Regions from separate parts of the Streptomyces sp. SS1-1 genome, predicted to be linked through region 2. Evidence: riboswitches for the same ligand, from Rfam matches in the RefSeq annotation. Region 2 holds a riboswitch; the other holds the start of a gene.
What was found. Region 2 has a riboswitch for glycine ahead of gcvP (aminomethyl-transferring glycine dehydrogenase). Riboswitches for the same ligand answer to the same signal wherever they lie in the genome.
Positions count from the first base shown of each region.

Region 1: linked by a shared signal. The riboswitch ahead of gcvT (glycine cleavage system aminomethyltransferase GcvT) and the one ahead of gcvP (aminomethyl-transferring glycine dehydrogenase) in region 2 are both predicted to bind glycine.

Region 1 is NZ_WBXN01000004.1:5,021,635-5,035,912, reverse strand. It holds gene F8R89_RS24615 (ABC transporter permease) at 1-350, opposite strand, end outside; gene F8R89_RS24610 (enhanced serine sensitivity protein SseB C-terminal domain-containing protein) at 712-1,500, opposite strand; gene F8R89_RS24605 (enhanced serine sensitivity protein SseB) at 1,619-2,410, opposite strand; gene F8R89_RS24600 (AAA family ATPase) at 2,489-3,157, opposite strand; glycine riboswitch at 3,328-3,426, shown strand; gene gcvT (glycine cleavage system aminomethyltransferase GcvT) at 3,579-4,706, shown strand; gene gcvH (glycine cleavage system protein GcvH) at 4,842-5,219, shown strand; gene glyA (serine hydroxymethyltransferase) at 5,236-6,513, shown strand; gene F8R89_RS24580 (L-serine ammonia-lyase) at 6,615-7,982, shown strand; gene F8R89_RS24575 (glycoside hydrolase family 25 protein) at 8,074-8,631, shown strand; gene F8R89_RS24570 (EF-hand domain-containing protein) at 8,675-8,893, opposite strand; gene F8R89_RS24565 (ATP-binding protein) at 8,991-9,494, opposite strand; gene F8R89_RS24560 (enoyl-CoA hydratase/isomerase family protein) at 9,788-10,555, opposite strand; gene F8R89_RS24555 (L,D-transpeptidase) at 10,680-11,921, opposite strand; gene F8R89_RS24550 (L,D-transpeptidase) at 12,101-13,348, opposite strand; gene glgX (glycogen debranching protein GlgX) at 13,507-14,278, shown strand, end outside.
Region 2 is NZ_WBXN01000004.1:1,029,409-1,043,686, reverse strand. It holds partial or broken gene F8R89_RS05855 (DNA polymerase IV) at 1-178, shown strand, start outside; partial or broken gene F8R89_RS37330 (DNA polymerase IV) at 342-647, shown strand; partial or broken gene F8R89_RS05845 (PRC-barrel domain-containing protein) at 1,328-1,679, opposite strand; glycine riboswitch at 1,793-1,888, shown strand; partial or broken gene gcvP (aminomethyl-transferring glycine dehydrogenase) at 2,062-4,944, shown strand; gene F8R89_RS05835 (DUF5999 family protein) at 5,162-5,368, opposite strand; gene F8R89_RS05830 (hypothetical protein) at 5,700-6,302, opposite strand; gene F8R89_RS05825 (glutamate-cysteine ligase family protein) at 6,860-8,377, shown strand; gene F8R89_RS05820 (substrate-binding and VWA domain-containing protein) at 8,408-10,180, opposite strand; gene F8R89_RS05815 (CPBP family intramembrane glutamic endopeptidase) at 10,389-11,189, shown strand; gene F8R89_RS05810 (PhzF family phenazine biosynthesis protein) at 11,285-12,094, opposite strand; gene F8R89_RS05805 (tetratricopeptide repeat protein) at 12,165-13,532, opposite strand; gene F8R89_RS05800 (PadR family transcriptional regulator) at 13,673-14,278, shown strand, end outside.

The DNA of each region.
Region 1 (14,278 bases), 4.0 Mb from region 2:
ATGCGGGTGGCGATGTCGCGGCCGAACTTCGGCTCGACACCCAGCGGGTGGTCCCAGCTCATGCCGCCGAAGTCGCCCTTGGGCAGCGAGGTGTTGGGGTCGATGAGGTCCTGGTTGAGGGCGTTGGGGTCCAGGCCGAGCATCGCCTGGATGGGACGCGACAGGATCGCGAGCAGGATCAGCAGGACGACGATGACGCCGCCGGCGACGGCCGCCTTGTCCTTCTTGAAGCGGGACCAGGCGATCTGCCCCAGGGAGCGCCCCTCGATCTGGCTCTTCTCGATCCCGGAGAGCACGGCCTCAGGCTGTGCTCCAGCCTCCGCTCCCGTTGTCTCGATCGGTGCGGTCACAGTGGAATTGACCCCTCTCGGCCGGCGGTTGCCGACCCCCCTGGCTGCCGCGGTAGCGGTTGCTCTCACTCGCACACAGGGCCGACCGGCCCTGCCTAGCGGGGAGTCTTCAATGCGGGAGTGATCAGTCGCCAGAGCCAACGGGGAAAGGATGCGCAACCGTGATGCTGTTTGGGGGATTCCGTTATCCGAACAGTGGGTAACAGGGGCCGGACGCGCACCAGTTGGGGCGTATACGGGCGGACCAGGACCTTCCGATCGCATCTACGCGCGGAGATTCACCTGCGAAACCGTGCCGGGAAGGCGCTCACACCTGCGACAGAGGGGGATGGGACGAAACGGCGCAAGGTCAAGTGAATGCTCAGTAACGGCCCTGTGCCGGAGGGTAGCCATAGCCTCCGGCGGGGGCGGGGGCGTGCGCCTCGCGGTCGTAGAACGGCCGCGCGGCCGCCCGCATCCACAGCGCCACCGGGTCGTCCTCGTCGGCCAGGGCGACGGTCGAGACCGGCAGTCCGTCCGGAACCGCGGTGACCGACTGGAGCATCATCGAGCGCACCGCGTCGACCGCGGGCGGGCTGGTGTCGTACACGTCCAGGCCGATCGCCAGATACGGCGCCCCGAGCGCGGGCTGCACCCAGGCGCGGCGCAGGGTGCGCACGGCCGGGGTGCGGTGGGCGTTCTGCGCGAGGAGGGCGTAGAACTGCGGGATCTCGATGGCGGGCTCCGACAGCCGCAGCGGGCCCGCGGGCTGGCGGTCCAGGCCGGTGGCGATCCGGCGCAGGTCGAGCCAGGGGATGCCGACGCCGCCGCCGGGGGCGTGCGGGTTCAGCCAGAGGCCGTAGTGGTCGGGGTAGAGGGTGCGGGCCACGTCGAGCCCGTCGACGACCTCGTAACTGCGGTTCCAGCCACTGGCGGACAGCTCCTGGGCGGAGGTGACGCACGGGGCGTAGCCGTGCCCGTCGACCTCCATGTTCCCGTACTGGGCGTCCGGGGAGCCCGCCTGACCGTGCCACAACAGCATCCAGACCTGGCCGGTGGCCGGGGTGGCGAGCGCGCGCAGGAGGGCCTCGTAGGCGTCGTAGCGCCCGGGGGTCACCTGGCGCAGCATGTGCTCGACCTGCCCGGTCGAGGTTGTGCCGCTCGCGCTCACCTTTTACCGCCCCTTCGGGAAACCATGGCTTCGATCCCAGCTTAAGGGCTGTCCCCTCATTCCCGGCGGGACAGCTCTCAGGCCTGCCGTTCGGATCCTGGGCGCTGCGCCGGGGGTCTCAGGGCTCGCGGGTGTAGAAGGGGCGGACCTTCGCCCGCATCCACTCGATGACCGGGTCCTGGGCCACGTCGAGGAGGACCAGGTTGACCGGCCAGGGCACGGGGACCCGGCCGAGGGCGCGGCCCAGGGCGTCCGTGGGGGCCGCCCTCAGATCGCCCTCCCAGTGGGTGAGTTCGACGCCGACGAACATGACCGGCGGGCCCGTCTCGATCGCGGCGAGGCAGCGGCGGGCGGTGGCGACGACGCCGATCGCGGCGAACTCGGCGGAGGCGGCGGACAGGAAGTCGACCGGGTCGTCCTGCCAGTCGGGCTCGTAGAGCTTGACGCGGCCGCCGGAGGCGGGCCCGTCCAGCGGGGAACGGCCCGCCCGGCACACCTCGGCCACCGCCGCCGGGGGCAGCGGAACGCCCACCACACCGCCCGGGTTGACGGCGATGCCCACGTGCGGGGGCAGCCCTCGGGCGAACTCCACGGCGGGGGCGACGGTGTACGCCATGTGGGAGCCGACGACCTGCCGGAACTGCTCCTCGGAGGAGAACACCGGGACATAGCCCTGGCCGTCGATCTCCATGCCGGGCAGGTCGAGCGGACCGCTGTGCGGGCCACCGCCGTTGGGCAGCGGGACCCAGACGAAGCTGCGGCCGAGCACCTCCACGATCCGGGCGCCTGCCGAGGGCTGCCCGAGGGAGGCGGAGAGCACCTCCTCCAGTTCGTTGCCGGGCCAGCCGCCGTGCGGGTGGAGAGGTGAGCCTGCCGGGAAGTCCGCGGGGAGATCCGCTGCGAAGTCCATCTGTGGGTGACCGCCTGCTGTGAATCACGTCTGAGGGTCGAAAGGCTACCGGGGTCCCCGCCGTCCGGCGGGGCCCGGTCAGCCGGTGAAGCCGATCCGGCGCAGCGCGGCGGCCGCGTCCCGGTCGAGCAGCACCGCCGAGCCGCAGCCCCGGGGCAGGTCGCCGGCGGTGACCGCGCGCATCAGCCGGGCGGCGGCACGCCGGTGGCGCAGGAAGGCGTACCGGGAGACGCCCCGGCCGCGCTCGCGCTGTCCCGCCAGCGCGGTGTCCGGGTCGACGTCGAGCACCAACAGGTGCAGGACGCCGCCGCGGCGCCGGGCCGCCCGGGCCAGCCAGCCGCGCACCCACGCCTGGGTGCCGCAGTCGTGCACGACGAGCCCGCCCCCGCCACGGACGGCGCGGCGCAGCCCGGCGTAGTGGGAGAGGCGGACCAGGGGGCGGTAGAGCGCGTAGGGCAGGAGGCGGGGCATCCGGGCGTCCCAGCGGTCCCGGGTGTCCTGGGAGTCGACGCGCGCGCCGGGCACGGTCCGCCGCATCAGGGTGGACTTGCCGCTGCCGGGCAGACCGGTGATCACGACGAGGTCGCGCGGGCCGAAGAGCAGGGCGTGCGGGCCGCGGCCGGAGCGCTCGCGCAGATCGCGGACGACAGGTGCGGGCGCGACGGTCTCGGCGGCGGGGGCGGCCGGCTGACCGGGCAGGGCGACGCCCGAGGTCGTGGCGTACGCCGAGGTGCGCTTCACCGGCATCGTCCTCCTCCGCATACAGGCTTCCCCGTCCCCACCGTGCGTAAAGAGAAGGTAATGGAGTCTCGCCTCCGATTTCGTTCGCTCACCGCCACAGACCGGTTACAGATGTGGCCTGGGGCGGAGGGGGCCGGGCATGCGATGATGGCGGCGCCAACTGCATACCGGCCGTTTGAATCCGCGCGGGAGAGTCCCCGGCAGTACGCCGCCGGGGCGCCGAAGGAGCAAGTCCCTCCCTTGAATCTCTCAGGCCCCGTTACCGCGCGGGCGAGGCACATCTGAAAAGCGGGCCGCCGTACGCGGTGGCTCCACCCAAGGTGCAAGCCATGAACCTCCCCCGCGGGGGTCGTGGCGAACCTCTCAGGTTCCGATGACAGATGGGGAGGACCTTCCTCGCCCGTCTGCCCTTGGAGAAGACCGACCGATGAGCAGTACCGCAGCCTCCGCACCGCGCCGTACCGCGCTCGATGCCCTGCATCGCTCGCTCGGCGCCACCATGACCGACTTCGCCGGCTGGGACATGCCCCTGCGCTACGGCTCCGAGCGCGACGAGCACAACGCGGTGCGCACCCGGGCCGGCCTGTTCGACCTGTCCCACATGGGTGAGATCACGGTCACCGGCGCCCAGGCGGCCGCCTTCCTGAACCACGCCCTGGTCGGCAACATCGCCTCCGTCGGCGTCGGCCGGGCCCGCTACACCATGATCTGCCAGGCCGACGGCGGCATCCTCGACGACCTGATCGTGTACCGGCTCGCCGAGACGGAGTACATGGTCGTCGCGAACGCCTCCAACGCCCAGGTCGTCCTCGACGCCCTGACCGAGCGGGTGGCCGGCTTCGACGCCGAGGTCCGCGACGACCGGGACGCGTACGCGCTGATCGCCGTCCAGGGCCCCGAGTCCCCCGGCATCCTGAAGTCCCTCACCGACGCCGACCTCGACGGCCTGAAGTACTACGCCGGCCTGCCCGGCACCGTCGCCGGCGTGCCCGCCCTGATCGCCCGCACGGGCTACACCGGCGAAGACGGCTTCGAGCTGTTCGTGAAGCCGGAGCACGCCGTGGCGCTGTGGCAGGCGCTGACCGAGGCCGGCGAGGGCGTCGGCCTGGTCCCCTGCGGCCTGTCCTGCCGGGACACGCTCCGCCTGGAGGCGGGCATGCCGCTGTACGGCAACGAGCTGTCGACCTCGCTCACCCCCTTCGACGCCGGGCTCGGCCGGGTGGTGAAGTTCGAGAAGGAGGGCGACTTCGTCGGGCGCGAGGCGCTGCGGAAGGCCGCCGAGCGCGCCGAGACGGACCCGCCGCGCGTCCTGGTCGGCCTGGTCGCCGAGGGCCGCCGGGTCCCGCGCGCCGGGTACCCGGTCGTCGCGGGCGGCGAGGTCGTCGGCGAGGTGACCTCGGGCGCCCCCTCCCCCACCCTGGGCAAGCCGATCGCCATGGCGTACGTCGACGCCGCGCACGCGGCGCCGGGCACCCCCGGTGTCGGCGTGGACATCCGCGGCAGCCACGAACCGTACGAGGTCGTGGCGCTGCCGTTCTACAAGCGCCAGAAGTAGGACCCGCGAGCGGCACGAGCGACGCCGCGCGTACAGACTGGCAGGGCGGCGTGCGACCGCGCACGCCCGCCGCCATGTCCGTGTCCCCCGTCCCCCCTTCATCAGCACTCCCGCGTGTACAGGAGAATTCAGGCCATGAGCAACCCCCAGCAGCTGCGTTACAGCAAGGAGCACGAGTGGCTCGCGACCGCCGAGGACGGCGTCGCCACGGTCGGCATCACCGAGTTCGCGGCGAACGCGCTCGGCGACGTCGTCTACGCCCAGCTCCCCGAGGTCGGCTCGACCGTGACCGCCGGTGACACCTGCGGCGAACTGGAGTCGACGAAGTCCGTCTCCGACCTGTACTCCCCGGTCACCGGCGAGGTCACCGAGATCAACGAGGACGTGGTGAACGACCCGGCCCTGGTGAACTCGGCCCCCTTCGAGGGCGGCTGGCTGTTCAAGGTGCGCGTCACGGAGGAGCCGGCCGACCTGCTCTCCGCCGACGAGTACGACGCCCACACCGCCGGCTGAGGAGCCGTAGTCCCCCATGTCTGAGAACTCCCTTCTGAACACGCCCCTGCACGAGCTGGACCCGGCGGTCGCCGCCGCGCTCGACGCGGAGCTGGAGCGTCAGCAGTCCACCCTCGAGATGATCGCGTCGGAGAACTTCGCCCCGCTCGCCGTCATGGAGGCGCAGGGCTCGGTCCTGACGAACAAGTACGCCGAGGGCTACCCCGGCCGGCGCTACTACGGCGGCTGCGAGCACATCGACGTCGCCGAGCAGATCGCGATCGACCGGGTCAAGGAGCTGTTCGGCGCCGAGTACGCCAACGTGCAGCCGCACTCGGGCGCCTCGGCCAACCAGGCCGCGCTGTTCGCGCTGGCCCAGCCCGGCGACACCATCCTGGGTCTGGACCTGGCGCACGGCGGTCACCTCACCCACGGGATGCGGCTGAACTTCTCCGGCAAGCAGTTCCAGGTGGTCGCGTACCACGTGGACGCCGAGACCGGTCTGGTCGACATGGACGAGGTGGAGCGCCTCGCCAAGGAGCACCGCCCGAAGGTGATCATCGCGGGCTGGTCGGCGTACCCGCGCCAGCTGGACTTCGCGGCCTTCCGCCGGATCGCCGACGAGACCGGCGCCTACCTGTGGGTGGACATGGCCCACTTCGCGGGTCTGGTCGCGGCCGGGCTGCACCCCAACCCGGTGCCGCACGCCGACGTGGTCACCTCCACCACCCACAAGACGCTCGGCGGTCCGCGCGGCGGGATCATCCTGGCCCGCGGCAAGGACTTCGCGAGGAAGCTGAACTCGTCCGTCTTCCCGGGCTTCCAGGGCGGTCCGCTGGAGCACGTGATCGCCGCCAAGGCGGTCTCGTTCAAGGTCGCCGCCTCCGAGGAGTTCAAGGAGCGCCAGCGCCGCACGGTCGAGGGCGCCCGGATCCTCGCGGACCGGCTGACCGCGGCCGACGCCCGTGAGGCCGGGGTGAACGTGCTGTCCGGCGGCACGGACGTGCATCTGATCCTGGTCGACCTGCGGGACTCCGAGCTGGACGGGCAGCAGGCCGAGGACCGCCTCCACGAGGTCGGGATCACGGTCAACCGCAACGCGGTCCCGAACGACCCGCGGCCGCCGATGGTGACCTCCGGGCTGCGCATCGGCACCCCGGCGCTGGCCACCCGCGGTTTCACCGCGGAGGACTTCACCGAGGTCGCCGACGTGATCGCCGAGACGCTGAAGCCGTCGTACGACGCCGCGGCGCTCAAGGCCCGGGTGAAGGCGCTCGCCGACAAGCACCCGCTCTACGCCGGTCTGAACAAGTAGGACCGTCGTCCCTTTCCCGGGGCGTCCCGCACACTCGAAGGTGCGGGGCCCCCGGGGAGGGTCCAGGCACCACCCCGCACCACCCGCACCGAGGAGTTTCCGTGGCCATATCGGTCTTCGACCTGTTCTCGATCGGCATCGGCCCGTCCAGCTCCCACACGGTGGGCCCGATGCGGGCGGCCCGTATGTTCGCGCGCCGGCTGCGCAACGAGGGCCTGCTGGAGTCCGCCACCGCCGTCCGGGCCGAGCTGTACGGCTCGCTGGGCGCCACCGGGCACGGGCACGGCACCCCGAAGGCCGTGCTGCTCGGCCTGGAGGGCGACTCGCCGCGCACGGTGGACGTCGAGTCCGCCGACCAGCGCGTGGAGTCGATCAGGGAGTCGGGCCGGCTGCGGCTGCTCGGCGAGCGGGAGATCGCGTTCTCCTTCGACGACGACCTGGTCCTGCACCGCCGCAAGGCCCTGCCGTACCACGCGAACGGCATGACCCTGTGGGCGTACGACGCCCAGGGCGCCGAGCTGCTGACGAAGACGTACTACTCGGTGGGCGGCGGTTTCGTCGTCGACGAGGACGCGGTCGGCGAGGACCGGATCAAGCTCGACGACACCGTCCTGAAGTACCCCTTCCGCACGGGCGACGAGCTGCTGCGCCTGACCCGTGAGACGGGCCTGTCGATCTCGGCGCTGATGCTGGAGAACGAGCGGGCCTGGCGCACCGAGGAGGAGATCCGCGAGGGCCTGCTGGAGATCTGGCGGGTGATGCGGGAGTGCGTGTCGCGGGGCATGTCCCGCGAGGGCATCCTGCCGGGCGGTCTGAAGGTGCGGCGCCGGGCCGCGAACACCGCGCGCAAGCTGCGTTCCGAGGGGGACGCGAAGGCGCTGGCCATGGAGTGGATCACGCTCTACGCGATGGCCGTGAACGAGGAGAACGCCGCCGGCGGCCGGGTGGTCACCGCCCCGACGAACGGCGCGGCCGGCATCATCCCGGCCGTCCTGCACTACTACATCAACTTCGTGCCGGGCGCCGACGAGGAGGGCGTGGTCCGCTTCCTGCTCGCCGCGGGCGCGATCGGCATGCTCTTCAAGGAGAACGCCTCGATCTCCGGCGCGGAGGTCGGCTGTCAGGGCGAGGTCGGCTCGGCCTGCTCGATGGCGGCGGGCGCGCTGGCGGAGGTGCTGGGCGGCTCCCCGGAGCAGGTGGAGAACGCCGCCGAGATCGGCATGGAGCACAACCTGGGCCTCACCTGCGACCCGGTCGGCGGCCTCGTGCAGATCCCCTGCATCGAGCGCAACGGCATGGCGGCCGTGAAGGCGGTCACGGCGGCCCGGATGGCGATGCGCGGCGACGGCTCGCACAAGGTGTCCCTGGACAAGGTCATCAAGACCATGAAGGACACGGGCGCCGACATGTCCGTCAAGTACAAGGAGACGGCGCGCGGCGGGCTCGCCGTGAACATCATCGAATGTTGACGATTCCACGTCGATGACGCGTCAGCCGTGCCACGGTGGGCATAAGCCAGGTCAACTCCTGTCCCCCCAAGGCACCTCAGGGAGTCCCCCCATGCTGCGCGGCATCGACGTGAGCGCGTACCAGTCCTCCTCCTACGACACCGACGGCCTCTCCTTCGTCTTCGTCAAGGCGACGGAGGGCCGTTCGTACGTCAACCCGAAGCTCTCCGCCCAGACCAAGCACGGCCGTGACGCGGGCCTGGTCGTCGGCTACTACCACTTCCTGTGGCCCGGGAACCTGACCGCCCAGGCCGACTACTTCCTCAAGCACGCGCCGGAGAAGGCGGGTGACATCCTCGCCGTCGACTGGGAGACCACCGGCGAGGGCACGCACGCGAGCAACGCGGAGAAGGACAGGTTCATCCGCCTGCTGAAGGAGAAGCGGCCGGACAACCGGGTGGTCCTGTACTGCAACCGCCACTACTGGCTGAACGTCGACACCACGTCGTACGCCGGGGACGGCCTGTGGATCGCGGACTACGTCACCAAGGGCAAGCCGCGGATCAAGGCGAAGTGGCGCTTCCACCAGTACACCGACGACCCGCTCGACAAGAACGTCGCGGATTTCTCCAGCAAGGCGGCGTTGCGGGACTGGGCCGAGGACGCCTGAAGGGGCGCCTTCCGCGGGAGGAGGGCGCCCCTTCGGGGAGGTCCTACTTGTTCAGGAAGGCCCAGAACTCGTCGAAGGACAGCACCTTGTCGCCGTTGAGGTCGCGGCTCTTGATGATGGCCTCGGCGACGGACTCGGTGACGTTCCAGTCGCCGCCCTGGGCGAGGGCGGTCTTGAACTCGGCGGCGGTGATGGTGCCGTCGCCGTCCGCATCGATGCGCTCGAACTGCTTGCGTGCTTCCTCGATGTCGATGTGCGCCACCGGTCCGCCCCTCTTGTCGCGTGTACTCGCGTCACGTCGTGTCGTGCTGGCTTTGTGCCGCAGGTCAGATTATCCGTTCGCGGAGGCGGGGCGGCCCTCAGCGTTCGGTGACCCTCATCTCGAACCAGGTGGTCTTGCCGCGGGGCAGCAGATCCACGCCCCAGCGGTCGGCGAGCTTGTCGACGAGGAAGAGCCCCCGGCCGCTGACGTCCATCTCCTGGACCGGCATCAGACAGGGCAGACCGCGGGAGGGGTCGCGGACCTCGATCCGGATCCAGCCGCGCCGGCGGCGCATCCGTAAGCCGAACACCCGGGCGCCGGTGTGACGGACGGCGTTGCCGACGAGTTCGGAGACGAGGAGCACGGCGTCCTCAGCCATCCTGGGGCCTAGGGCCCACTGCCGCAGGACCACCGTCTGGGTCAGCCGGCGTGCGGTGGCGGCGGACTCGGGGCGGGACGGCAGCGGAACTTCGGCCTCCGTGGGATCGCCGAACAACTCCAGCGCCTTCGCGGCAGTTTCGTCCTCGACCGCCGGCGACCAGCGCGCCGCGGCCGCACGGCTGTGTCCCCGCGGCTGTTCGATACCCTCCAGCCCCGCCATGCCCCCATCATGGCCGTCCGCGGGCCTCCGCGTGGCCGTTCCCGAGGAATACACCCCCCGGAAGCGGTCATTCCGCCGCAGCCGATCGGCATATGCCACGGGCAGTTCGGAGCCGTCCACAGCCCCGCTGAGCTGCGGCGGAAGCCCCTCCGACGGCCTTTGACCGGCTCCCTCGACAAGGTGCGCTTAAGGCTGCCTTAAGGCTCCCATAAAGTGCCCCATCGAGGGATCCGGGTCAGACACGGTGTCAATTGCAAGGGGTCCGGCGGACTTTCACGGACCGCGCGGACGCGTCAGAGGAACTTCGCCTTGCCGGGGCCCTCCTCGACGAAGCTGCGCATCCCGCGTTCGCGATCTTCGGTCGCGAACAGGCCCGCGAACCAGTTCCGCTCGACGGCGAGGCCCGTCTCGATGTCGGTCTCCAGGCCGGTGTCGATGGACTCCTTGGCCGCGCGCAGCGCGATCGCCGGCCCCTGGGCCAGCTTCGCCGCCCAGGCGTGCGCCTCGGCGTAGACCTGGTCGGCGGCCACCACGCGGTCCACCAGGCCGAGTTCACGGGCCTCCTCGGCCTTGACCATCCGGCCCGTGAAGATCAGGTCCTTGGCCTTCGACGGGCCGACCAGACGGGCCAGCCGCTGGGTGCCGCCCGCGCCCGGGATGAGGCCGAGCAGGATCTCGGGCTGGCCCAGCTTGGCGTTGTCCGCGGCGATGCGGAAGTCGGCGCACAGCGCCAGCTCGCAGCCGCCGCCGAGCGCGTAGCCGGTCACGGCGGCCACCACGGGCTTGGGGATGCGGGCCACCGCCGTGAAGGACTCCTGCAGGGCGCGGGCCCGCACGACCATCGCCGCGTGGTCCATGGCCTGCATCTCCTTGATGTCCGCGCCGGCCGCGAACACCTTCTCCCCGCCGTAGATCACCACGGCCCGCACGTCGTCACGACGGCCGGCCTCCTCGGCGAGCTCCTTGAGCCGGTCCTGGGTGGCGACGTCCAGCGCGTTCATCGGCGGCCGGTCGAGACGGAGGGTACCGACGCCTTCGGCGACTTCGAGATTCACGGTCATGCGAGCAGGTTAACGGGGGCTAACCCGGGCCGGAGAGGTGCGGTCGGTCACATCCCGCGCCGGAGAACGCGAACGGCCCCGGCGCGGGTGCGCACCGGGGCCGTCGGGCCGTCACAGGCGGGCGTTACGCCTTCCACTTCTCCCAGGACATGTTCCAGCCGTTCAGGCCGTTGTCCGGGGCCACCGTGGCGTCGGCGGAGTTCTTCACGACGACGACGTCGCCGATCATCGAGCGGTTGTAGAACCAGGCGGCCGGGGCGTTCTTGTCCCAGGCGCCCTTGACGTCGCGCAGGCCCACGCAGCCGTGGCTGGCGTTGGTGTTGCCGAAGGCGCCGCCCGCCCAGTAGTTGCCGTGGATGAAGGTGCCGGAGTCGGTCAGGCGGATGGCGTGCGGCACGTCCTTGATGTCGTACTCGCCGGCGTAGCCGACCGTGTCGCCGTTCATCCGGGTCTGGACGAACTTCTCGGTCATGACCATCTGGCCGTTCCAGGTCTCGTAGCCGGGCGCGCCCGTGGTGACCGGGATGGTTTTGATGGTCTTGCCGTCGCGGGTGACCTTCATCTTCTTGGTCTTCACGTCGACGTAGGAGACCTGGCTGCGGCCGATGGTGAAGGTGATCTTCTTGTCCTGCTTGCCGTAGACGCCGTCGCGGCCCTCGACGCCGTCGAGGTCGAGGTCGACGGTGACCTTGGTGCCGGCCTTCCAGTACTTCTCGGGCCGGAAGTCCAGGCGGTCGTTGCCGAACCAGTGACCGGCGACCTCGACGGCCGGTTCGGTCTTGATGGTGATGGCCTTCTCGACGTCCTCCGGGTTGGTGATGCCCCGGTCGAAACGGAGGGAGAACGGCATGCCGACCCCGACCGTGGAGCCGTCCTCGGGGGTGAACCTGCCGAGGAAGGTGGCCTTCGGGGTGAGCGTGGTGAAGCCGGAGTCCTGCGTGGTCTCGACACCCTCGGTGTCCTTGGCGACCGCGTGCACGGTGTACTTCGTGGAGGCGGCGAGATGCCGGGACGGCGTCCAGGTGGCGCCGTCGCCGGATATCTCGCCGTCGACCGCGTTGCCCTTGGCGTCCTTGACCTCGACGGCGGTCAGCTTGCCCTTGGCCGCGGTGACCTTCAGCGCGCCGCTGGTGTCGACGGACTTCGCCCCGTCCTTCGGGACTATCGTCACCTCCGCGCTGGACTTGCGGACCTCGGCCTGCGAGGAGTCGCCGCCCTTGCCCGCGTCCGCGCCCTTGCCCGATCCGCCGCCGCCCCCGCACGCGGTGACCGCCAGCAGCAGCACTCCGGCCAGTGCCGCCATGCCCTTGCGTCCGCGCCGCGCGCGTGCGTCAACCGACGCCCCCGATATCGGCCGCACGTTCAATTCCGTGTCCCTCCCCCGGGCCTCAGCGGGCCCAATCCCCCGCGCGTCCACCGCGCTCACCGGCGCATATTAACCACAAGGTCAGGTCGCCGACGTCGGTGCGTCTGTCACCGTTTCGTTCCAACATCGCCGGGCGGGCGGGACGGCCCCCCGCCGCCCCATCCGGCCCCGCCCGCCGCCTACTTCACGGCGCTCCCCGCCTTCCAGTCCTTCCAGCCCATGTTCCATCCGCCGAGGCCGTTGTCCGGGGCGACCTGCTTGTCGTTGCTGTGCACGACCTCGACGACGTCCCCGATGAGACTGCGGTCGAAGAACCAGCCCGCGGGGGTGTCGGAGCCGCCGCCCTTGACGTCCCGCAGACCCACGCACCCGTGGCTGACGTTGCTGTTCCCGAACACGGAGGCGTCCGCCCAGTAGTTGCCGTGCAGGAACGTGCCCGAGCGGGTCAGGCGCATGGCGTGCGGGACGTCGGGGATGTCGTACTCGCCCTTGCCGTCGGCCTTCGTGAAGCCGACGGTGGCGCCGTTCATCCGGGTCAGCTCCAGCATCTCGGTGACCACCATCTTGCCGTTGTAGGTGGTCGTCGCGGGGGCGCCCGCGGTCACCGGCACCGTCGTCAGCAGGGCGCCGTCGCGCCGCACCTCCATGGTGTGCCGGGCCGCGTCCACGACGGAGACCTGGTGGCGGCCGACGGTGAAGGAGAACGTCTTGCGCTGCAGGCCGTACACGTCCGGCGCCCCCTCGACGTCCCGCAGGTCCAGCGCGACGGTGACCCGGGTGCCGGGCTTCCAGTAGTGCTCGGGGCGGAAGTCCAGGCGGGTCGCGCCGAACCAGTGCGGGCGGATCTCCACGGCCGGTTCGGCGGTGACGCGGACGGCGCGCTCCACGGCGGCCCGGTGGGCGATCGCGCGGTTGAACTCCAGGGAGACGATCATCCCGGTGCCGACCGTCGCCCGGTCCTCGGGGGTGACGTAGCCGATGAACCGCTTCTCGGGGACGTACGTGGTGAAGGTCGTGTGCCGTGCGCTGCGGCGTCCGTGGCCGTCGAGGGCCACCGCGTCGACCGTGTACCGGGCGGCCAGCGCGAGCCGGGGCTCGTCCGGCTCCCAGCGCAGGCCGTCCTTGGAGAGGTGCCCGGGCACCGGGGTCTCCTCGGCGTCCTGCGACTTCACCACCCGCACCGACTCCAGGCGCCCGCTGCGCACCCGGACCAGCAGCCGGTCGTCCGGGGACGCGCCCTTGGTGCCGTCCTCCGGTGTCACCCGGATGACGTCCTCGGGCGCGGGTGCCTTGTTCAGCACCTGGCCGAGCCCGGCCGCGTCGCCGTCCTCGGTGCAGCCGGCCACTCCGGCCAGCAGTCCCGCCCATGTCAGTACGGCGGCCACCACGGCCACCGCGCGCCGCGCGCGCCCTTGTACGTGCCTCACGAAGACCCCAACGACGGGGGCGGCCCTGGGGAAACGTGAGTGCGAGCCACGCGATGGGCAGAACAGTGGGGAGACGACGCGACGGGGAGCCGCGGTACGGGACGCCCGCGGCCCCCTTCCCTTACGCGTGTGGTCCCTGAGCCGTGGGAGGCCGTCAGGTGTCGAGCGCAGCCGAGCAGGAGGCGGTGGCCGGGGCGGTCGCCGCCGAGGAGGGGCGCCCGGCCACCGCGGTGAACGGGGCACGCGGCAGGGCGCCGGGGGTGCCCGTGTGGCCGGGGACGCCGGTGCCGCTCGGCGCCCGCTTCCGGGTGGGCCCGGACGGGGTGGCGGGCACCAACTTCGCGCTGTGGGCGGGTGGGGCGGAGGCCGTGGAGCTGTGTCTGTTCGACGAGCGGGGCAAGGAGACCCGCGCCCGGCTGACCGAGCTGACGCACGAGATCTGGCACGGCTTCGTGCCCGGGGTGATGCCCGGGCAGCGCTACGGCTACCGGGTGCACGGCCGCTGGGACCCGTGGACCGGCGCCCGCTGGAACCCTGCGAAGCTGCTCCTCGACCCGTACGCGCGCGCGGTGGACGGCGACTTCGGCCTGCCGCCCGAGGTGTACGGCCATGTCCGGGACTGGCCCCAGCAGCATGTCGCGGACACCGTGCGCGACGAGCGGGACTCGGCGCCGTACGTCCCCAAGGGCGTGGTCGTGCACGACGACGCCCCCGACGACGAGTGGCGGGACGACCGCCGCCCGAAGACGCCCTGGGCCGACTCGGTGATCTACGAGCTGCATGTGCGCGGCTTCACCCGGCTGCACCCCGGCATCCCGGAGGAGCTGCGCGGCACCTACGCCGGGCTGGCGCACCCGGCGGCGATCGAGCATCTGGTGAGGCTGGGGGTGACGGCGGTGGAGCTGCTGCCGGTGCACCAGTTCGCGCACG
Region 2 (14,278 bases):
CGACGTTGACGCGGTCGGAGACGTTGCGGGGGCCGACGGATGATCCGGCGGTGGTGCGGGAGGCTGCGGCGCGGTTGCTGGAGGGGGTGGATACGACCGGAGGTGTGCGGTTGCTGGGGTCGGGGTGAGTGGGCTGGCCGACTACACGCAGGAGGATCTGTTCGCGCAGGCGGCGGGGGGCGGTTGCGGTTGCGGGGGGCGGTGTCGAGGAGGGGGCGGGGGTTGTGGGGGACGGGAGTGAAGGAGAGGGGGATTCTGGGGGTGGGGCTGGAGCTGGGGCCGGGGCTGGGGCTGGGGCTGGGGCTGGGCGTGAGGGCGCCGCAGTCACTCCTGATGCGTCCGTGGCGGCCGAGGCTGGTGACGGGGATGCCGAGGGGCAGGGGCAGGCGGCGGCCGAGCGGCGGTGGCATGCGGGGCACGATGTGCGGCATGCCGAGTATGGGCCCGGGTGGGTGCAAGGGAGTGGGGTCGGGCGGGTGACGGTGCGGTTCGAGACGCCGGAGTCCGGGCCGGGGCGGGTGCGGACGTTTCGGGTCGATGATCCGGCGTTGGAGGTGGCGGAGCCGTTGCCGTTGGTTTCGGGTGGGGGGGAAGCGGTGGGTTCTGGTGTGCGGGGGGAGGCGTCGCCGCCTGTGGTGCGGGGGTAGGGGGTGCGGGGTGCTTGTGCTGGGCTGCGGTGCCGGTGCCGGTGCCGGTGACGGTGACGGTGCTTGGGCGGGGCCCGGGTTGGAGTGCGGGGCGGAGGGGCGCGGCCGCGCTTGCGGGTGCCGCTGCGCCCACCCGTGCCGCCCCAGCGGCACGACTGCCCGCAGCTGAGGCGGCACGGGTGCCCGCAGTTGGGGGGGGTGGTGCCCGGAGCTATGGCGGGGTGGTGCCTGTGCAGTCGCCGTCCGCCGGCTCCGACTGAGCAGCGGCACGGCGGCCCGCATGGTCATCGGCGTCGCGGTCGCGGGTACCGGTGCCATCGCCCCCCTGGGGAGTTGGTCGTCGGCGCGGCTGGGGTGGGTGGTGTGTGGCTGCGGCACGGTTGGGATCCGCTACGGCGAGTCGGGTGGGCGCAGCCTATGGAGGGGCCGTGCCCGCGCAGTGGGCGAGCGGAGCGCCAGTACGGCTGGGGCGGGGGCCCGGGGGGTGGAGGGCGGGGCGGAGAGCGCGGCGGCGTTTGGGGGTGCCGCTGTGCCACCCGTGCCGCCCCAGCGGCACGACTGCCCGCAGTTGGGATGGGGCGGCCGGGCGCAGCTTCGGAGGGGGAGTGTGCGCAGCTGCGGGGAGGGCTCGGGGCGCGGTGGGTCAGGGGTGGGGGGTTTTGTCGTCGGGGGTGTTTGTGGGCCAGGGTGCCGAAGTCGTGGTCGGGGGGTGGGGGGCCTGGAGACACGTCGAGGCCGTAGTGGTGGTAGAGCTGGAGTTCCTGTTCGGGGGAGAGGTGGCGGCCTACACCGAAGTCGGGGGCGTCCTTGATGAGGGCGCGGTCGAAGGGACGTGCAGGTGCCGTCCACCAGTTCGCTGGGCTCCAGGGGGACGAAGGCGTCGCGGGAGAAGAGTCCGGTGCGTATCGCCGCCCATTCGGGTATACCGGTCGCGTCGTCCAGGTACACCTCGTCGATGGTGCCGATCTTGGTGCCGTTGCGGTCGAAGGCCTTGCGGCCGATCAGGTTGCGCGGATCGATGTCGGTCTGCACGGTCCCTCCACTTGGTCGCAAGTCATCCGTCAGCACTACGAAAAGCCAGATCCGTGACGGCGGCCACTCGAAGGTTCGTGCGGCGACCCCGCTGGTAGGCTGGAACCGGCTGCTGACCCCGTGCGGGAGAGTCCTCCGGAGATCACCGGAGGCGCCGAAGGAGCAAATCCTCCCCGGAATCTCTCAGGCACACGTACCGCACGGACGAGGTCACTCTGAAAGCAGGGCGGGTGTCGACGGCTCCCGCTCTCACCGACGGTGAAAGCCGGGACCCTCGGGCGCCCGGTGAAGCTCTCAGGTTGAGATGACAGAGGGGGAGGCCGTCCGGGTACCCGTGCCGTGGTGCCCCACGAAGGTCGCGTCAGACCAGGAGGCCTCCGCAATGACCGCCCACCGCATTCCGCTCTCCGAGCTCGAGCAAGGGATTCCCTTCGAGCAGCGTCACATCGGTCCCGATTCCGAGGCGCGGGCCAAGATGCTCGCCCACGTCGGCTATGGCTCGCTCGACGAGCTGACCGCCGCCGCGTGCCGGACGTGATCAAGAACGCGGACGCGCTCGACCTGCCGGCGCCGGACCGAGGCCGAGGTGCTGGCCGAGCTGCGCTCCCTCGCCGACCGGAACCAGGTCCTGGACTCGATGGTCGGCCTCGGCTACTACGGGACGTTCACCCCGCCGGTCATCCTGCGCAACGTCATGGAGAACCCGGCCTGGTACACGGCCTACACGCCGTACCAGCCGGAGATCTCCCAGGGCCGGCTGGAGGCCCTGCTGAATTTCCAGACGATGGTCGCCGACCTCACCGGGCTGCCGACCTCCGGCGCCTCGCTGCTGGACGAGGGCACCGCCGCCGCCGAGGCGATGGCCCTGTCGCTGCGCATGGGCAAGAACAAGAAGGGCCTCTTCCTGGTCGACGCGGACGCCCTTCCGCAGACCATCGCCGTGATCCAGACCCGTGCCGAGCCCACGGGCGTGGAGGTCGTGGTCGCCGACCTCGGCGACGGCATCCCGGCCGAGATCGCCGAGCGTGAGATCAACGGCGTGCTCCTGCAGTACCCGGGCGCCTCCGGTGCCGTACGGGACCTCACGCCCGTCATCGAGCAGGCCCATGAGCTCGGCGCCCTGGTGACCGTCGCCGCCGACCTGCTGGCGCTGACCCTGCTGAAGTCGCCCGGCGAGCTCGGCGCGGACATCGCGGTGGGCACCACGCAGCGGTTCGGTGTGCCGATGGGCTTCGGCGGGCCGCACGCCGGTTACATGGCGGTGCGCGAGAAGTTCGCGCGCAGCCTGCCGGGCCGCCTCGTGGGCGTGTCCGTGGACGCCGACGGCAACAAGGCGTACCGGCTCGCTCTGCAGACCCGCGAGCAGCACATCCGCCGGGAGAAGGCGACCAGCAACATCTGCACCGCCCAGGTGCTGCTCGCCGTGATGGCCGGCATGTACGCCGTCTACCACGGCCCCGACGGTCTCAAGGGCATCGCCGCCCGCACCCACCGCTACGCCTCGATCCTCGCCGCGGGCCTGTCGGCCGGCGGGGTCGAGGTCGTGCACGGTTCGTTCTTCGACACGGTGACGGCCCGCGTGCCCGGGAAGGCCGCCGACGTCGTCGCCGCCGCCCGCGACCACGGGGTGAACCTGCGCCTCGTCGACGCCGACCACGTGTCCGTCGCCTGCGACGAGACGACCACCCGGTCCCAGGTCTCCTCCGTGTGGAAGGCGTTCGGCGTCGAGGGCCGTATCGACGCGCTGGACGCGGCGGCCGGGGACGCGCTCCCCGAGGCGCTGCTGCGCGGCGACGAGTACCTGACGCACCCGGTCTTCCACCAGCACCGCTCCGAGACCGCGATGCTGCGCTACCTGCGCCGGCTCGCCGACCGCGACTACGCGCTCGACCGCGGCATGATCCCGCTGGGCTCCTGCACGATGAAGCTCAACGCGACGACCGAGATGGAGCCGGTGACCTGGCCGGAGTTCGGCCAGCTGCACCCGTTCGCGCCCGCCGAGCAGGCGGAGGGCTACCTCACCCTCATCCGCGAGCTGGAGGAGCGTCTCGCCGAGGTCACCGGCTACGACAAGGTCTCCCTCCAGCCGAACGCCGGTTCGCAGGGCGAGCTGGCCGGTCTGCTCGCCGTGCGCGGCTACCACCGGGCCAACGGCGACGACCAGCGGACCGTCTGCCTGATCCCGTCCTCCGCGCACGGCACGAACGCCGCCAGCGCCGTGATGGCCGGGATGAAGGTCGTCGTCGTGAAGACCGCCGAGGACGGCGAGATCGACGTCGAGGACCTGCGGGCGAAGATCGAGAAGCACCGTGACGAGCTCGCCGTGCTGATGATCACCTACCCGTCCACGCACGGTGTGTTCGAGGAGCACGTCGCCGACATCTGCGCGCAGGTGCACGAGGCCGGCGGCCAGGTGTACGTCGACGGCGCCAACCTCAACGCGCTGGTGGGGCTGGCGAAGCCCGGCCACTTCGGCGGCGACGTCTCGCACCTGAACCTGCACAAGACCTTCTGCATCCCGCACGGCGGCGGCGGTCCGGGCGTCGGCCCGGTCGGCGTGCGCGCGCACCTCGCGCCGTACCTGCCGAACCACCCGCTGCAGCCCGCGGCCGGGCCCGAGACGGGCGTCGGCCCGATCTCGGCCGCTCCCTGGGGTTCCGCCGGCATCCTGCCCATCTCGTGGGCGTACGTCCGCCTCATGGGCGGCGAGGGCCTGAAGCGGGCCACGCAGGTGGCCGTGCTCAGCGCCAACTACATCGCCAAGCGCCTCGAGCCGCACTACCCGGTGCTGTACACCGGTCCGGGCGGGCTGGTCGCGCACGAGTGCATCATCGACCTGCGGCCGCTGACCAAGGCGACCGGCGTCAGCGTGGACGACGTGGCCAAGCGCCTCATCGACTACGGCTTCCACGCGCCGACGATGTCCTTCCCGGTGGCCGGCACGCTGATGATCGAGCCGACCGAGTCCGAGGACCTGACCGAGCTGGACCGGTTCTGCGACGCGATGATCGCCATCCGCGCGGAGATCGAGAAGGTCGGCTCGGGCGAGTGGCCCGCCGAGGACAACCCGCTGCGCAACGCCCCGCACACCGCCGGTGCGCTCGGCGGCGCGTGGGAGCACGCGTACAGCCGCGAGGAGGCCGTGTTCCCGGCCGGGGTGTCGGCCGCCGACAAGTACTGGCCGCCGGTGCGCCGGATCGACCAGGCCTTCGGCGACCGGAACCTGGTGTGCTCGTGCCCGCCGATGGACGCGTACGAGGGCTGACCGTCCCCTGATGTGAAGGGCTCCGCCCCCGGCTGTACCGGCCGGGGGCGGAGCCCTTTCGGTCGGCTGCCGACTTCCTTGTGACGGCTGGGCGTTCAGGGCGCTACCGTGCGTGAGCATGCCCGGACACACGTGGGGGCCGGCTCGCAGTCGGAGTCTGCGACCGGCCCCTGGAAGAACTCCGGGCGTACGGCGGGCGCCGCCCGGTACCGCGGGACTACGCGGCGGTGACCACCCTGGCGGCGCCCAGCGGACGGTGCGGGGCGATGATCTGGCCGTCCGGCAGGAGTTCACCGGTGTCCTCGAAGAGGAGGACGCCGTTGCACAGCAGGCTCCAGCCCTGCTCCGGGTGGTGCGCCACGAGTCGGGCGGATTCCCGGTCGGCGGAGTCGGCTGACGGGCACGGTGGTTGGTGCTGGCACATGGAAGGGATCTTTCGCTCTGTCGTGACGGATGTGATGGCTGGTGTGGCTGTGTCGCGGCGTGAAGCTTCGCTCATGGCCGCCCCCCGTTGTCGAGTCGGTCGGAACCCAGTGTTGCCCTACGGCCGGTAATCCGCAGGGATTTGGCAGCACCGCTTCTCACTCGTTCAGGACGCGTCACCCGCGCGGGCGGTTCATCCCCACCGCACTGTCCCTTCGGGTGGTTTCACCTGGCCTGATGGGGCTAGTCCCGGGTGGCCCTCGAACGCCGTGCACCCCGCCACCAGGAGTGGTGACGGGGTGCACGGGCCTCGGATCTCGCGCCTCGGCCGGTCAGGCCGGCGAACCGAGCAGGGGTGGCAGGGGTGGCAGCGGGGTCGGCGTGGCCCGCAGGGTGAGGACGGGCAGCAGGTCGGCCACCCGGTGCGGGACGTGGGAGGCGATGCCGGGAGGCGCCGGCGCCAGCGGGATGAGGACGTCCGCGGGGTCGGGGTGGCCGGAGGCGGCGTCGGCGGTGCTGTCGGCGTGCAGCCACAGGGTGAGCATGTAGAGGCCGGGGAACGACAGCAGACGCGGCTGGTACGGCTGCGGCAGCGTCTCGGCCTGGCGCAGCGCGCGCTCGGTCGACGTGATGTAGGGGCCCTCGAAGAAGTGCGAGAAGGTCCAGCCGTCGGGGGTCAGCCGGGTCTCGGCCGCGGCCACCGCGCGTTCGCCGGACCGGATCAGAAAACGCCAGCCGGCCAGCCGGGTCGCGGACAGGCCTCCCGGCGTGAGCTCGTCCAGGACATGGACCGGCAGCGGGAGTTCGGGCGTGGTGGGCCCCTGCGCGGCGCGCAGGGAGGGAGTTCGGGCCTCGCTGACGGCGGTGGGGGAACCGAGCGCGGTCAGGACGGAGCGCAGGGCGGGCGCGGGAGCCGGGGGAACGTGCAGCGGCATGGTGGGTCGCCTCTCATTCGACAGGCACGATGGCGCGAGGGCGGGGCAGGGCGGACAGCGCTGTCTGCTCGGGGGGAGGCCAGAGATGCCGGGGAGCCGGGGTCCTGAAGCGCGGGGGATGTCGGGCCTGCCGTACGTCACCTGGACGACAGGTACGGGGACCGCGGGTGCCGACCCTCTGCCTGATAGCGCAGTTTATACGACGACTGTTCAGATGATGTTTCGTCTAGCCGATCCTGGTGTACACGGCAAGGGTGCATTCGGTCGGCGATATGCGGGAGAAAATCCCCATTGCCGGCCGGAGGTGTGGTGATGACCTCGAAAAACGTCCGGGGCGCGGTCGGCCAATTGTCGTCGGCGTTTTTCACGAGTTCGTGAACCCGCGGAAACCGCGCTGTGCCGCTTGCCCGGTGAATGTGCCACCGGTCACATCGGAACAGACTAGCGGGCCACACGCCCGGGCGGGCACGTTATCGATCGCCTTGGCTGGGCATCATCCCACCTGACCCGCGAGACCGGCGGCCGATCCTCGGCCCGCCCATCCGAGGAGGACATCGATGGGGGAGAAGGTCGTGGCAGGTCGGTTCGACCTGTCCGATCGTCAGCACTACCGCGACAAGCTGCGGCAGTGCCTGACGGGGCTGGAGCGGCTGCTGGAGGAGCGGCGGTTCGACCGTCCCAGGAATCTGCTGGGGCTGGAGATCGAGTTGAATCTCGCCGGCGCCGACGGTATGCCGAAAATGTTGAACGGACAGGTGCTGGAGCGCATCGCCAGCCGGGACTTCCAGACGGAACTCGCGATGTTCAACCTGGAGGTCAACATAGCCCCGCACCGACTGGAGGGCCGCGTTTTCGACCAGCTCGGCGAGGAACTCCGTACGTCGCTGGCATATGCCGACCGAAAAGCGGGAGAGGTCGACGCGGGAATCGTGATGATCGGCATTCTGCCGACCCTCGACCGTGACGACCTGGTCTCCTCGAACCTCTCCGAGGTGGACCGCTACGCGCTCCTCAACGAGCAGATCGTGGCGGCGCGCGGCGAGGACTTCACGCTCGACATCGATGGCGTGGAACGCCTGACGTGCACCTCGAAGTCGATCGCGCCCGAAGCGGCCTGCACCTCCGTGCAGCTGCATCTCCAGGTCACCCCGGGCCGCTTCGCCGACGTCTGGAACGCCGCCCAGGCGGTCGCCGCCGCACAGATCGCGGTCGGCGCCAACTCGCCGTTCCTCTTCGGCCGCGAGCTGTGGCGCGAGTCCCGCCCGCCCCTGTTCCAGCAGTCCACCGACACCCGCCCGCCCGAGCTCCAGGCGCAAGGCGTACGGCCGCGCACCTGGTTCGGGGAGCGCTGGATCACCTCGGCGTACGACCTCTTCGAGGAGAACCTGCGCTACTTCCCAGCCCTGCTGCCGATCTGCGACGACGAGGACCCGCTCGAGGTGCTGGACGCCGGCGGCACCCCCACCCTCTCCGAGCTCGTCCTGCACAACGGCACCGTCTACCGCTGGAACCGGCCCGTCTACGACATCGCCGACGGCGTACCGCACCTGCGTGTGGAGAACCGCGTCCTGCCCGCCGGACCCACCGTCACCGACATCATCGCCAACGCGGCCTTCTACTACGGAGTCGTCCGCGCCCTCGCCGAGGAGACGCGGCCCGTCTGGACCCGGATGCCCTTCGAAGCGGCCGCCGCCAACTTCGACGCCGCGTGCAAGGACGGCATCGACGCCCGGCTGCGCTGGCCGCGCCGCGGACGGCACGGCGCCATGGCCGAGGTCGACGCCGTCAGCCTCGTCCGCGACGAGCTGCTGCCGCTGGCGGCGTCCGGGCTGGACGCGTGGGGGGTCGAACCGGCCGACCGCGACTTCTACCTGGGCGTCATCGAGGAGCGCTGCCGCCGGCGCACCAACGGCGCGTCCTGGCAGGCGGCCACCTTCCACCGGGCCCTGGAGGCCGGGCTGAGCCGGGACGCCGCGCTGGCCGCGACCACCCGGCGCTACCGGGAGCTGATGCACCGCGGCGAGCCCGTGCACACCTGGCCGGTGGGCCTGCCGGAGCCGGTGCCGGCGGTGTGAGGACCGCCCGGCGGGGCGGGCGGTTCGCCGTCAGCCCCGCCGGTCCGGGGACGCCGCCTTCACGATCGCCTTCAGGATGGCCGTCTCCATCTGGGCCGGGTCCGTCACCTCGTGCCCCGAGCCGCCGGTGGCCTTCGCGATCCGGTCGGCCTCCTCGCGGTCGGCGTCCGGGCCCACCGCGATCATGATGAGCGGAAGCGGGCGCTTGGGATCGGCGAGTTCCTCCAGCCGTGCGAGGAGACCGGCCCGTGAGACGCTGCCCGGGTCCTCGTTGACGCCGTCCGTGAGGACGACCACCGCGTTGAACCTGCCCTTCGCGTAGGACCTGGTCGCCTCCCGGTACGCGGCGAGCGTCGTGTCGTACAGGCCCGTCGCGCCGTCCTTCACCGGCTTCAGCTTTCCGAACGCCGTCTCCAGGCGGTCGCGTTGGGTGACGTCGCCCTCGCTGTCCCCCAGGCGCCCGGCCGGTACGCGCACGCGGTAGTCCTTGGCGCCGTCCAGCGCGGTGGAGAAGTCCCACAGGCCGATCTCGTCGTCCGCCGTGAATGTGTCCAGCGCGCGGCGCAGCGACGCCTTGGTGACGTCCATACGGGACCGCTCGGTCGCAGGCACCCGCTCCGCCATGGACGCGGAGGCGTCCACGACCATGGTGATCCGCGCGCTGCGCACGGTGATCTCCCAGACGCCGAGCGACTCCTGGAGCGCGACCCCCGTCGCCGGACGGTCCACGGGCTTCGCGTACGGCTGGGAGGGGCTGCCGCCGGCCCGCTCGACCAAGCCGTCGGGCACCCGCTCGTCGGACGTGCGGAAGCCGTGGCGCTCCAGCAGGCGCTGCTGCTCCGGGTCGTCGAGATAGCTCATGAACCGGATCGCCGCCCGGCTCTCGTCGGTCGTCAGCCCGGTCTGGTCGAGCAGCGCGTACGGGTAGTCGAGCCGCGGCGCCCCGTCCTCCGGGTAGAAGAAGTCCAGGTCACGGGCGTCCTCGGTGGCCGCGTTGTAGCGGAAGGCGGCCTGCTCGCTGAGGATCACCGCCTGGTTGCGCCGGGGGTTGGCCGACTCGGTGTCCGAGGTGTCGCGCGGCAGCGTCTCCAGGACCTGCCCGTCGCCGTCGGTGACCCGTTCCGACAGCGCCTTCATCAGGCCCGCCGCGCGGGTGTCGCCGCCCTTCGCGGCGCCCGCGGCCGCGCTCACCCGGGTCAGCGCGAGCAGCCCGGCCGCGCTCCGCGCAGGGTCGGCCGCCCCGAGCCGCACGGGACCGCCGCCCAGGGTGGCCGCGGCCAGCTCCGTCCAGGTGTACGTCCGGTCCGGCCAGCCCAGCGACTTCGCGGCGGCCGGGGCCATCGCGACCCCGACCGGCGAGGTGGCGACATGGCCGATCGTGGAGACCTCGGCGCTGCCGCCGTTCGCCGTGAGCCGCTGCACCCAGGCTTGCGAGTCCGGCACCCACACCTCGGCGCCGGGGTCCTCGTCCGCCGTCAGCGCCGTGGCGACCTGGTGCGGCTCCCGGGCGATCACGGTCACGGCCACGCACCGCCCGTCCGAGGTGAGACCGGCACGCCGGGCACGTTCGGCGGCCGTCTGCAGCGCGGGCGCCACCTCGGGGGCGGCCAGCAGCCTCAGCCGTACCGCGTCGTCCTGGCACGACGTGCCGAAGGAGAGCAGGCCCTGCGCGACCGCGGCGGCCGTACCGCCGGCCACCGTCAGCGCCACGGCCGTCACCAGCGCCAGCCGGCGACGGAAGGCGCGCCGACGGGGGTCGCCGCTGCCCGCTCCATACTGATCGGGCAAGCTGTGACGTCCCATGACGGTGGTGCCCCTCCCTGTCGCCCCGCCCGCTCCCGCGCCGCACTCCGCCGTGCGGCGGGCGGAGGGGCGGTGCGGGCGGTGCGCCCCGTACGGAACCGGAACCCCGTCCCCCGACGGCGGGCCCCGCACGGTCCTCGTTGCTTTTTTCGAGACCCTAGCGGGGCGGCGATCAGGATGAGACGGGATTAGCCAACTGGAGGCAGGTGTGCAGGGCGAGGCAGATCCCCTGGCCGATTCCTTTCCGCGCGAGCGGCCGGCACGGCGGATCCTCCGTGACGAGACGCTGCTCGTCCTCGCGCTCTCGCTCGGCGCGAGCGGGGTGTCCGCCCTGATCAGTTTCATCGGGTCCGTGACGAAGCCGGGCGGCCTCAAGGACCAGGCGGCCACGCTCAACGCCTCGGCGGCGCCCGGGCGTCCCTGGCTGGACCTGGCCTGGCAGCTGTTCGGGATCGCCAGCGCGCTGGTGCCCGTCGCGCTGGTCGCGCACCTCCTCATGCGGGAGGGGCGGAGCATGCGGACGATCGGCTTCGACCGCGGGCGGCCCTGGTTCGACCTGGGCCGGGGCGCGGGGATCGCGGCGGTGATCGGCAGCACCGGGATCGCGTTCTACCTCGCCGTCCGTGAACTCGGCTTCAACCTGACGGTGGTGCCCGAGGCGCTGCCGGACGTGTGGTGGAAGTACCCGGTGCTGATCCTGTCGGCCGCGCAGAACGCCGTCCTGGAAGAGGTCATCGTCGTCGGGTATCTGCTGCGGCGGCTGGGGCAGCTGGGCTGGACGCCCGGCGCCGCGCTGGTGGCCAGCTCCGTGCTGCGCGGCTCCTACCACCTCTACCAGGGCATCGGCGGCTTCCTCGGCAACATGGTGATGGGCGTCGTCTTCGTCCTCCTCTACCGGCGCTGGGGGCGGGTGGGCCCGCTGGTCGTCGCCCATACCCTGCTCGACATCGGGGCGTTCGTCGGATACGCCCTGCTGGCGGGCCGCGTCGACTGGCTGCCGACGGCCTGACCCGGCGGGCGCGTCGGGAGACGTAACGAGGGGGTACGGCGAAAGGGGGCGTACGAACGGCTCGTACGCCCCCTTTCGCCGTACCCGGCGGCTCCTCAGGCGTGCAGCTCGCCCTCGATGACCGTGACCGCGCGTCCGCTCAGCAGGGTGCGGTCGCCGCGCAGTTCGACACGGACGTGGCCGGGGCGCATGGACGCCTGGAGACCCGTCAGCTCGGTGCTGCCGAGGCGCTCGGACCAGAACGGCGCGAGCGCGGTGTGGGCGCTCCCGGTGACGGCGTCCTCGTCGACGCCGACGTTCGGGAAGAAGCCGCGGCTGACGAAGTCGTGGCCCAGGGCGGGGTCCTCGGCGCGGGCGGTGGCGATGACCCCGCGCTCGGAGTGCGCGCCGAGCGCGCGGAAGTCGGGGGCCAGGGCGCGGACCGTCTTCTCGTCGGCGAGTTCGACCAGCAGGTCGCCGACGTACGGGCCGGTGTCGAAGGCGATCAGCGGCTCGGCGCCGAGGGCCTCGGCGAGCCCGTCGGGCAGCGGCACGGGGGTCAGCGGGGCGGTCGGGAAGTCCAGCGTGATCGAACCGTCCGCGCGGGGCGTGGCGACGAGGACGCCGCTGCGGGTGGCGAACCGCACGGGGCCCTCGTGGGTGCGGGTGCTGTGCACGACGTGGGCCGTGGCGAGGGTGGCGTGACCGCACATGGCCACCTCGGCGGCGGGCGTGAACCAGCGCAGCGCCCAGTCGGCCTCCCCGCCCTCGGGCAGTCGGTGCGCGAACGCCGTCTCGGGATGGTTGACCTCCCTGGCCACGTCCTGCAGCCAGGCGTCCGCCGGGAAGGCGTCGAGGAGGAGGACCCCCGCCGGGTTGCCGGAGAAGGGGCGGTCGGTGAAGGCGTCGACGATTCGAATGCGCATGTCGCCGACGGTAGGCGGTGCCGGGAGCGGAGGGCCAAGGCCAATCGGGGGGTGCTGGACCGGTGTCCGCTCAGAAGGGCGGTTCGGTGGAGCGGTCGCCGGCGCGGGGTATGACGACCGGCTCGCCTGGCGGGGGCTGCCGCAGGACGCGCAGGGCCTCCTCGACGCGACCGAGCTCGACCAGGCGCTCCGCGCGGGGCAAGGCGTTCGCGTCCGGGTGCCGTTCCAGCATGGCGACGGCGTCTTCGGTGCGGCCGGCGGCGGCGAGCAGGCCGGCGAGGCCGCGGGCCGCGTACCAGGTGTCCCCTTCGGGGTGGCTCCGAGCCAGTTCGGTCGCTTCGTCGAGCAGACCGTGACCGGCCATCAGGCCGAGCCGGAACTGCAGGATCTGCCACTCCTCCTCGCCGCCGCGGCGCGCCTTGAGGACGTCGAGGTGGTGCAGCCCCTCCTCGGCCCGGCCGTGCTCGGCATACAGGTCGCAGAGCCGGTCGACGACCCAGTCCTCGGCGCCGCCGGGCCGGTCGGCGAGCTCGCGCACCACCGCGATCGCCTCGTCGCTCCGCCCGCACCGGACCAGGAGTTCGGACAACGGGACCGCCACATGCCACAGGCCGTCGGGCCGGCCGGCGAAGTCCCGGTAGGCGGCGATCGCCTCTTCCACGTCGCCGCGCTCCTCCAGCACCTCGGCCAGACGCCGCACGGCGTGCCCGTGGTACTCCGAGGCCGCGTACGCGCGCAGTTCCTCGATCCGGCCGTGCCGGGCCAGCAGGTCGGCCAGCGCGTCGCGGTCGTTGACCGACGTGCTGTCCCGGCGGCCCAGCAGGGCGATCGCCTCGTCGGTCCTGCCCTGCCGCTCCCGGACCGCGGCGAGCAGGTCGATCGCGTTCCACGGCTCGAGGCGGACGTTCGTACAGTCCGGGTCCTCACAGGCGGGGGCCGCCGACGCGATCCGGTCCTCCAGCAGCGCCGCGGTCTCCTCGTCCATCCCGGCCGCGCCGGCGGCGTCGACCAGGGCCTCGGCGAGGAACCAGTCCTCGATCCCGGACCGCAGCAGCGCGAACGCCTCGGCGCCCCGGCCGTGACGGGTCAGCAGGCCGGCGAAGAAGTGCAGGACCAGCCTGTTCCCGCGCTCCACGTACGGCCGGCACAGGGCGACCGCCTCCTCGGCCCGGCCCCAGTCCTCCAGCAGCTCGGCCCGCGCCCGGACCGCCGGCCACCAGCCCGTCGCCACATAGGGGGCGAGGACTTCCGATGCCCGCTCCTGCTGCCGCCGCTCACCCAGCCGCCGCGCCCACTCCCGCGCGCAGAACCACTCCCCGCGTGCGGCCTGCACCTCCACCTCCCGCTCATGGCCGCGGGCGAGCAGCCGGGTGACCAGGGAGGAAGGGATGAAGCCCGCGGAGGACCGGGCCCGGCGTTCGAGATCAGCAGCGTCCACAGCGCCGCACACTAGACGCCGCCTCTGACAGAGCTCCCGGTCGGGCAGTTCGGAAAGGCTTGTCGGTCGACTGTTTCCGATATATCGTTGAGGCATCGCGACAGATCAAAGATGGATGAACGATGGATGGAGTGATGGGGATGCGTTCCCATGGATTCGAGCGTGGACACGGTGGTCACGGAGGCCGCGGCCGAGGCGGGTTCGAAGGGCGCCGTGGCGCCTTCGGGCCGTTCGGGCCGGGCGGTCAGGGCTTCGGCGGACCTGGATTCGGCCCCGGCCCGTGGGGGCCCCGGGGTCGTGGCGGGCCTCGGGGGAGGGCGCGGCGCGGTGACGTACGGGCGTCGATCCTCGCCCTGCTGAAGGACCGCCCGATGCACGGCTACGAGATGATCCAGGAGATTGCCGAGCGCAGCGGCGGGGCGTGGAAGCCCAGCCCCGGCTCGGTGTACCCGACCCTTCAACTGCTGGAGGACGAGGGTCTGATCGTCAGTGAGAGCGAGGGCGGCAAGAAGCTGTTCTCCCTGACCGAGGCGGGCCGTGAGGCGGCCGAGGCGGGCCCGGAGGCCCCGTGGGAAGAGGCTTCCCGAGGGGTCGACTGGGAGGCGCTGGGGGAGATCCGGCAGGCCGGGTTCGGCCTGATGGAGGCATTCGGTCAGGTCTGGAAGACCGGCACCAAGGAGCAGCGCGAGAAGGCGCTCGCCGTCATCGGCGAGGCCCGCAAGAAGCTGTATCTGATCCTCGCCGAC